DNA from 3 places in the Serratia sp. KH_031 genome. Region 3 is predicted to be linked to each of the others. Evidence: predicted binding sites of a transcription regulator. Region 3 holds the regulator's gene; each other region holds the start of a gene.
What was found. Region 3 encodes Fur, which represses iron uptake genes when iron is present. Its sites were predicted from a motif close to ATAATAATGAGAACNACTATCAA; they were not measured.

Region 1 (3,283 bases), 1.9 Mb from region 3:
ACCGGATGCTTTCCTCGGACGTATCAATGGATTATGGACGGCGCAGAACGTGGTCGGCGATGCTATCGGCGCGTTGCTATTGGGGGCGATGGGGGCGTTTATGCTACCGGCGATGTCTTCGACCAGTTTTGGATTCGGTGCAGCAATGCTGGGCGTGTTGCTGGCTTGCCTGATGACGGGATTGCGAAAGGTCAGTTTGAGCGAGCCGGAGCAATCATCCCAGCCCGCCAAACCGGCTACTGAGCAGTAAACTGTTGTTCCAACAGCGTCAGCAAGTTGCTGGCGCTGTAATAATCCAGACGGAAAGTATCATTACCTAATGGATAAACTTGCTGATTTTGCACCGCAGGTAAATGTGCCAACAGCGGATTTTTCATCAAACGTTGCTTATCGCTTTCGTCATTGGCGAACAGTAACAGCGTTTGCCCACCTAAACCTGCCGCCAGATTCTCCCCGCTTAACTGAATGATATCTTTGCGAACGCCCATACTTTGGCTGTTGCCCAATCTTGCGGGTAAAGGAGCAAGCGTAAAGCCAAGCTGTTGCAGCATTTGGCCCTGTGAAGATTCGGCGCTCCATAAGTTGGCGGATTTGCCATCCGCGCGGAATACCAGTGGGGAGATGGGTTGTGGCGGCAATTTAATTTGTTGCTTCAGCGTCTGTTCCCGAGCGGCAAAATCAGCCACGAGCTTGCTGGCCTGCGCCTCGTGCCCGGTAGCGGCTCCCAACTCCTGCGCCAGTTCCTGCCAACTTTTATCGTCATAGTTCACCACCAAGACGGGGGCAATGGTGCTCAGTTGGTCGTATAGCTTAATGGCTGAATCCCCACCGGTAGCGGCAATCACAATCAGGTCAGGCGCTTCACCGGCAATGGCTTCGGCATTTGGTTCACCAATATATAACGGCTTCACATTGCGCTGTACCGCTAGCTCTCCCCATTGACGGAAGAACCCCTGTTTATCAGCCAGCTTGCTATTTGGCGTAGTGGCTCCGCTGGCGATCACCGGGGCGTCGATCGCCAATAACGTCCCGGTTACTGTGACGCTGGTGGAAACGATCCGCGTAGGTTGTTGGGGGAGCGTCAATGTGCCGTGAGTGGTTTTAATGGTACGTGGCCATGTTGCCTCGGTGGCATGAACAAGACCGACAGATAACATTCCGCACAGTGCCAGAGCGAAGAGCAAAGGGGTCTTCATTAAAGAGTTCTCCGTATTAAAATGGTAATTATTATCATTAATTGGTTTGAGACCCTACTTATGATACTGCAAAGATAGGGTTAATAACTGATTACATTTATTGACATAACAAATCACGGCGGGTAATTTACCGCGCATCAATACAAATGATAATCATTATTATATCGGTTGTTGTTATCAAATAAAAGATTGGCAAATGAAAAGGGAGTCCTATGGATGTCGCGATGAATGATGCCGTACAGACACAATCGCAAGATAAGGGGGAAGGACATTCTCCCGGTTCGGGGTTCTTTTTCACCTCGCCTTTTCGCAGCCTAAGCACTCAAGGTTGTTTCGCCAAAATCACCTTACCCGCCTTTGGCGGCGATGATGTTCATGGTGAGTTTCAACAAGCGGTTCAACATGCTTTTGCCGAAGCCAAACTGGCCGGTGTAAAGAATCCTGTGTTGTGCGGCGCTATTCCATTTGATACCCGTCAGCCCTCAGCTTTGTTTATTCCGCAGCAAACGCATTGGTTTGAACGTGGTATTGATGAGCAACAGGAACAAGGTTCTCCGCCAGAAATCAGCCATCAACAAGAACTGCCGGAACAGGGGGAGTTTATGCAGATGGTGAGTGACGCGGTGAAAACCATGGCGAATGGGCCATTGGATAAAGTGGTGCTTTCGCGCTTGTTGGAGATCGAAACCCATCAACCGGTTGATACGCAAGCCTTAATGGCACGTATTATTGCTCAGAATTCACATGTATTTCATTTCCATGTGCCATTGGGGCGAGGAGCTTTGATAGGTGCGAGCCCGGAACTGTTGCTGCGTAAATCCGGCGCCCAATTCTATTCTATCCCGCTGGCCGGTTCTGCAAGGCGCGATGCCGATCCACAACGCGATCACGAGGTTGCCGAACAGCTAATGCGTTCGGGTAAAGATCGTCATGAACATCAGATTGTCACCGATGGAATGCGTGATGTGCTGACGGATCGTTGCCGCTATTTGAATATTCCCACCGTTCCTGAGTTATTGAGCACCACTACGCTATGGCACTTGGCGACGCCGATCGAGGGTGAGGTGGCTTCGCGTGCGGAGACTGCGCTCTCGTTGGCCTGTTTGTTACATCCGACACCCGCGCTGTGCGGCAACCCAACCACGGTCGCTCGCGAACTGATCAAACAGCTTGAACCGTTCGATCGCGGTTTGTTTGGTGGCATTGTCGGTTGGTGCGACGCCGAAGGTAACGGGGAGTGGGTGGTCACCATCCGCTGCGGCACGGTGGAGGGGAATAGGGTTCGTTTGTTTGCCGGTGCGGGCATAGTGCAGGATTCTTCACCAGAATCTGAATGGCACGAAACGGGCACCAAACTTAGCACCATCCTGCGCGCATTTGGTTTGAATCAAGGATAGCGTTTATGAGTATTGCTTTTACCCCTTGGCCGGAGGCATTTGCCCGCTGCTATCGCGAACGTGGTTATTGGATTGATAAACCACTCACCGACATCCTGAGCCGACAAGCAGAAAACGACGCCATTGCGTTGACTGATGCACAGCAAAGCCTGAGTTACCGCCAATTAGATTTACGCTCTGACTGCCTGGCGGCAGCGCTACTGCGTCGCGGTATTCAGCCCGGTGATACCGCTCTGGTGCAATTGGGGAATATCGTTGAATTTTACGTGGTGTTCTTCGCGCTACTGAAGATTGGGGTGGCACCGGTCAACGCCTTATTTAGTCATCAACGTAATGAGCTAAACGCTTATGCGGCGCAGATTAAACCCTCGTTGCTGATTGCCGACCGTCAACATACTCTGTTTGCCAATGATGATTTCCTAACGGATTTTCGTCAGCAACATCCTTCATTACGTTTAGTTGGTCTGCTGAACCAAGAAGCGTCGTTAGCCGCTTGGTTGACCGAGGACTGTGATGGTTTTACCGCTACGCCAAGTGCCGCGGATCAAGTGGCGTTCTTCCAACTTTCGGGTGGCAGTACCGGTACGCCGAAGCTGATCCCTCGAACTCACAATGATTATTACTACAGCATTCGCCGTAGCGTAGAGATTTGCCGTTTCGATCATCAAACCCGCTATTTGTGTGCATTGC
Region 2 (3,283 bases), 2.1 Mb from region 3:
GTGAAAAGTACCGCGTAAACCACCCAAATCACGCTGGGATTGGCTAATGCAGCGTAATCCTGTTGCCAAAGTGCGTGAATAATCTCTTTTAATACATCCATCTAATATCCCGAATGTGCGGAATAATCTGCACTTATCGATTAACTCATGGGGCTAGTGTACGCCTATAAGCTTAATGGGACATTAACGGTCGGGAAAAAATGATGGGCAGAATTGCTCTACCCGTAGTTATTAGTTGGCAATGCGTGTAAACCCGGCGGCCAAATCGTCGATCAGATCCTGTACGTTTTCCAAACCGATGTGCAGACGAACTAAAGTCCCGCTGAAATCCACCTCGCCAGCGGGACGGATGGCGTTCAGTTGCTCCGGTTGATTGGCCAAAATCAACGACTCATAGCCGCCCCAGGAATAGGCCATGCTGAAATGGGTGAAGTTATCCAGATAGGTGGCGAGCTGAGCATCATCCAATTTCTGTTTCAGCACAAAAGAAAATAGGCCATTACAGCCACTGAAATCCCGCTGATAAAACTCATGCCCTTTACAACTCGGCAGCGCGGGGTGATAAACCGTGGCGACTTCAGGGCGCTGCGCGAGCCAATTAGCGACGGTAATGCTGTTTTGCTGATGCTGCTGTAAACGCACACTCAGAGTACGCAGACCGCGGCTCGCCATATAAGCGGTATCGGCATCCACCATTTGCCCCATCAGATAGGATTGTTCACGCAGTTGATCCCAACAACGGGCATTAGCCACGGCGGTGCCGAGCATATAGTCGGAGTGCCCAATGATGTATTTGGTGCCTGCCTGAATTGAAATATCGATATCAAATTCCAGTGCCTTGAATAGCACGCCCGCCGCCCAGGTGTTATCGATCATAATGATGATGTCTGGGTTGACTTGGCGAATGGCTTGCACCATGGCCGGAATATCCTGTACTTCCATGGTGATCGAGCCGGGTGATTCGAGGAACACCACTTTGGTATTGGGCTGGATCAGGGAACCTATCGCGGCACCAATTAGCGGATCGAAATAGGTGGTGGTGATATTCATTCGACCGAGAACTTTAGTGCAAAAATCCTGTGTTGGTTCATAAGCCGAACCCGTCACCAGCACATGGTCGCCAGCGCTGACGAAAGACAAAATAGCATTGGAAACCGCCGCCGCGCCGCAAGGGTAGAGCGCGCAGCCTGCACCGCCTTCCAGTTCGGTCATCGCATCTTGAAACGCAAAATGCGTCAATGTGCCGCGCCGACCATAAAATAGTTCACCTTGCGCGCGCTTGGCGGTGGCTTGTTTTTTGGCCGCGACAGAGTCAAACACCAATGAAGAGGCGCGCTGGGTGACCGGGTTCACTGAACCCTGGGTATAACGTTTACTACGGCCTGCGCCGATCAGTGCCGTTTCGAGGTTTTTAGACGTCATGTTTGGCTTGCCTTCATTGGATGTTATTTGAGTCGTTCATTACGTTAACATGATGTCAAATAGCCATCCAGACGTTTTTACCTCTGACTTTATGATCTATTTGTTAGCACGTTTAACTGGCGATGTTATCGGCAACACCTTGTTGTTACTGGGTGGATATTATTTTTTGTTTCAGAATCACTAATTAAGCAAATAATAATGATAACCACTATCAATCCGCTATTTGTTTGATATGATCCCACGCTGAATTCTTCTGTAATTTTGATATTGGGTGGAGGCGCAGCGTGAAAACGGCTGGCAACAAGTTGAATCAAGGAGTCCGTGGTATTGGCCGGGGGCAATGGGGGGCGTTCGGACGCAGCATGATCGCCTCAATGGTGCTGGTGGTTGGGTTAGCAGGCCATGCGCAAGCCGCTCCTGCAACGGCACCTGCAGTTGCTGAAAGCGTCACTGCGGTGAATCCGGCAGCGCCAACAACACCTGCTGCGGTTGATAGTCTCACTCCGGTAAATCCTGCTCCGACCCTGCAACCCCCTGAAACTCGCGGTATGGATCTCTCCATTTGGGGTATGTACCAACACGCCGATGCGGTGGTTAAAACCGTGATGATTGGCTTGGTGCTGGCTTCAATCGTCACTTGGACCATTCTGTTTGCCAAAGGTAGCGAATTGGTGCGTTCTAAGCGCCGTCTGCGTCGCGAACAACTGGCTCTGGCCGATGTGCGTTCATTGGATGATGCCTGCGAAGTGGCGCAAAGTTTCTCGCAAGAGAGCATTACCGCCGTATTGCTGAATGATGCACAAAACGAATTGGAATTGTCGGCGGCTTCCGACGACAACAACGGCATCAAAGAACGTACCGGCTTCCGTTTAGAGCGCAAAGTGGCTGCTTATGGGCGTCAACTGGGGCGTGGTAACGGCTTCTTGGCAACCATCGGTGCGATTTCACCGTTTGTCGGGCTGTTCGGCACCGTCTGGGGCATCATGAATAGCTTTATCGGCATTGCCCAATCACAAACCACCAACTTGGCGGTGGTGGCTCCCGGTATCGCCGAAGCCTTACTGGCAACGGCGATGGGACTGATCGCGGCGATCCCGGCAGTAGTAATCTACAACATCTTCGCCCGCGTGATTAGTGGTCACCGTGCTCAAGTCGGTGACGTGGCGGCGCAGGTCCTATTGCTGTTAGGTCGCGATCTGGATCTGGCGGCTACCGCTGACGCTAAACGCGCACAGCATTCACACCAGCTACGGGTGGGGTGATTTATGGCGATGCGTTTGAATGAAGATCTGGACGACAGCGGCGAACTGCATGAAATCAACGTGACGCCGTTTATCGACGTCATGCTGGTGCTGTTGATCATCTTTATGGTGGCCGCGCCGTTGGCCACGGTAGACATTCGCGTCGACTTGCCGGCGTCTTCTGCCAAACCGCAGCCAAGACCGGAGAAACCGGTATTCCTGTCGGTGAAAGCAGACAAACAACTGTACGTGGGCGATCAACCCGTCAGTGCGGATCAATTGACCCGCGTGTTGGATAAGCGTACTCAGTCGAACAAAGAAACCACCATATTCTTCCAAGCCGACAAAACCGTGGATTACGAAACGCTGATGAGCGTGATGGATACGCTGCGCACTGCGGGGTATTTGAAAGTCGGGCTGGTGGGCATGGAAGGCGCAGCGAAGTAGCTGACGTTAATCGTATTACTGTGCGCTTTTTTAATTCGGTGTAATTGGAATTGCCGCAAACGTGCGGTGATCTCTGTAGCAATAATGGACGGCAATTGAAGGGGCTGAAAGGCGCAGCCCCTTCACCCGCGCCTACGCTTAACATAGTCAGCCCGCTGCGCGGGTACCCTCAC
Region 3 (3,283 bases):
GGTTACGAAGTCACGATTTCTAACCCGGATTACGTCTACCTCGATTTCCCTTATGAAGTGAACCCGAACGAGAGCGGTTACTACTGGGGCACTCGCTTCAGCGACGAGCAGAAGATCTTTAGCTTCGCGCCAGACAACCTGCCGCAGAACGCCGAAACCTCGGTTGACCGTGACGGCAACCACTTTACCGCTAAGAGCGATAAACCGTGGCCGGGTACATTCGGTCTGTCTGCCCAACTGTGGAGCGAGGTCGTTCGTACCGACAAACAGGCAGAATACATGTACTTCCCTCGTGTTCTGTCGGTGGCAGAGCGTGCATGGCACCGTGCAAGCTGGGAGCAGGATTACAAGGCGGGTCGTGAGTACAAAGGTGGCGAAACGCACTTTGTTGATACCAAAACGTTGGACAGAGATTGGCTGCACTTTGCCAACCTGATGGGACAGCGTGAACTGGCCAAACTGGATAAAGGTGGCGTTAGTTACCGTCTGCCAGTCCCTGGAGCACGTGTTGTGGGCGGTAAACTGGAAGCCAACATTTCATTGCCGGGTCTGGGTATTGAGTACTCAACCGACGGTGGTAAGCAATGGCAACGTTACGATGCCAACGCTAAACCAGCCGTGGCAGGCGATGTACAAATCCGTGCTGTTAGCCCGGATGGCAAGCGTTATAGCCGTGCAGAACCCGTGAAAGTGTAATGACTGAATGCCCACTTGCGTGTCGGCGGGTGGGCAAACAGTAAAGTGAGTGTGAGAGGGTAGTGAGTTAGCTGTAAAGCAGTACCGCGTAGAGAGTGCCGCTGCAATTGTAGTATTTCATGACATGATCTTTCCCCCGGTGCTGCCGGGGATTTTTTTGTCTGTAAATCATAGGTATAAAAAAACCGCCTGTTATCGGCGGTTTCTGCATTCTGGCTTACCCAGAATTATCTTTTATTGTGCAGCGAGTCATCTTCAAGGCAGTCACCTGCTTCACAGTGACCGTACAAATACAGGCTATGATTGGTGAGTTTGATGCCGTGTTGTTTAGCGATATCACGCTGACGGACTTCGATAGATTCGTCGCTGAACTCGATCACTTTGCCGCAGTCTAGGCAAATTAGATGGTCATGGTGATGTTGTTGTGTCAGTTCGAACACGGATTTACCGCCTTCGAAATTATGACGAGTCACGATCCCTGCATCATCGAACTGGTTCAACACACGGTAAACCGTTGCCAAGCCAATTTCTTCACCCATATCTATCAGTTTTTTGTACAGATCTTCCGCACTGACGTGATGGCATTCCGGATCCTGTAGCACTTCCAGGATTTTGAGTCGCGGAAGCGTGACTTTTAAGCCGGCCTTCTTCAGTGCAGTATTGTTGTCAGTCATGCGGATTCTGTCCTGTTACTATGCTAAACAAAGTGAAGGCTAAACAAGTTAGGGCGTTGTCGCCTGTAACATCGGTCGGCACAAGAGTTAATTGCGTCTCATTATAGAACCGGTAGCTATAAATAGAAACCGCCGATTGTTAACAAAGAGTCATTAGCATTTTTTGCATGGTGTGCAGCCAATGCGTTGATGAGCGGGATAAACCGTTGACGCAGTCTACCGTAATGACGTGAGAAGTTACAAATTTGTAGCTTCTATTACTTTAATATCTGCTGCCTATGAAAGCCCTGCATTTCACAGGGCTATGGCGTGATTAACCAATAATGTCAGCGAGGCTCAGCTCTTCAGAAATCTGCTTAACCCAAGCATTCACACGCTCATTGGTCAATTCTGGTTGACGGTCTTCGTCGATCGCCAAACCGAGGAAGTGATTATCATCAGCTAAACCTTTTGAGGCTTCAAAATGGTAGCCTGTGGTTGGCCAGTAACCGACGATCGCGGCACCGCGTGGTTCGATGATGTCACGAATAGTGCCCATCGCATCACAGAAGTATTCAGCGTAGTCTTCTTGGTCACCACAGCCGAACAGTGCAACCAGTTTGCCTTCGAAATCAATTTCTTCCAACGTTGGGAAGAAGTCGTCCCAATCACACTGAGCTTCACCGTAATACCAAGTTGGAATACCGAGCAGCAGGATGTCGAACTTTTCCAGGTCTTCTTTGCTGCTTTTGGCAATGTCGTGAACTTCAGCCACATCTTTGCCCAATTGTTTTTGGATAGTCTTAGCAATGTTTTCGGTATTGCCAGTGTCGCTGCCAAAGAAAATGCCTACGATTGCCATATAGCGTATAACCCTTTAGATTCAATAAATTGTGCCGCGATAAGAGCCTGTAGCCAATGTGCGTCTCTTACCGGTAAATGCGTATCATGCCAGAAATTGGCCCTTGGGTTTTATCACGTTAATGCGATACCAAGGAAAATGGTGTTGATCTGGTGTTGTCCGTAACACCATGCCAAACAAGATTAATGTCCCAGCGGTTCGTCCGCCAGTTGCGCCAGTAACATCTGTTCGATTAACTCGCTGCGGCTGATATTGCGCTGATCCGCCAGTTTGTTTAGGGCGTCCACCGCTTCTGCGTTGATTTTCAGCTCTACACGACGTAAACCGCGCACTTTATCGCGTCGTAGCTGATTACGCTTATTGATTCTAAGCTGCTCATCGCGCGATAACGGGTTGGTTTTCGGGCGCCCCGGACGGCGTTCATCTGCGAACAGATCCAGCGTCGTGCGATCCGTGTTTTCTTTTGCCATAGGTAGCGGTACTGCAAGGGAGTTGAGTCCAGGAATACCGGACGATTAACACAATTCGGGTCAATAAACCCTAACCCAAATTTGCTTCCCAATCTGAACCAGAATGGGGGCAAAAATTATAGCGCGCCATCTTACCTTGCAGGTGCTTAAACAACAATGTTTACGCGCTAAGCTATTATCTTTAGCGCGTTTTTTCATCAGCCGGCTTTGACTCTTCACCAAGAAAGCGATTAATAGCGCGTAATACCGCGTCAGGTTTTTCGGCGTGAACCCAATGTCCAGTCCCCGCGACAACATGAGCTCGAGCCTGTGGAAACTGGCGCGCGATATCGTCACGATATTTATCCTGTACATAAGGCGATAACCCACCGCGAATAAATAGGATCGGATGCGGCCAAGCGGGCACGCCCGGCCAGCCGATGATGTTTTCATATTGTTCGATCAGCACGGGTAAATTGAAACGCCACTCGCCATTGTGGAAAGATTTCAACAGGAACTGGATCACACCTTCTTCGTCCAGATACTCACGCATCAACTGTGCTGCGGCTTGGCGTTGAGTGATCCCTTGCGCCAAGACGGCTTGCAATGCGGTAAAGATTTTG

Region 1: a site for Fur is predicted at 1,337-1,359, ahead of AC3ISQ_RS07350 (isochorismate synthase). Genes of this name have one in related genera too.
Region 2: a site for Fur is predicted at 1,615-1,637, ahead of exbB (tol-pal system-associated acyl-CoA thioesterase). Genes of this name have one in related genera too.

What each region holds. Positions count from the first base shown of each region.
Region 1 covers NZ_CM174496.1:1,662,552-1,665,834, forward strand. Annotated here, with positions in the region: gene entS (enterobactin transporter EntS) at 1-250, shown strand, start outside; gene fepB (Fe2+-enterobactin ABC transporter substrate-binding protein) at 237-1,196, opposite strand; gene AC3ISQ_RS07350 (isochorismate synthase) at 1,409-2,593, shown strand; gene AC3ISQ_RS07355 ((2,3-dihydroxybenzoyl)adenylate synthase) at 2,599-3,283, shown strand, end outside.
Region 2 covers NZ_CM174496.1:775,741-779,023, forward strand. Annotated here, with positions in the region: gene AC3ISQ_RS03425 (DedA family protein) at 1-101, opposite strand, end outside; gene metC (cystathionine beta-lyase) at 232-1,422, opposite strand; gene exbB (tol-pal system-associated acyl-CoA thioesterase) at 1,707-2,684, shown strand; gene exbD (TonB system transport protein ExbD) at 2,688-3,110, shown strand.
Region 3 covers NZ_CM174496.1:3,524,282-3,527,564, reverse strand. Annotated here, with positions in the region: gene AC3ISQ_RS15800 (beta-N-acetylhexosaminidase) at 1-696, shown strand, start outside; gene fur (ferric iron uptake transcriptional regulator) at 924-1,370, opposite strand; gene fldA (flavodoxin FldA) at 1,684-2,211, opposite strand; gene ybfE (LexA regulated protein) at 2,394-2,681, opposite strand; gene ybfF (esterase) at 2,863-3,283, opposite strand, start outside.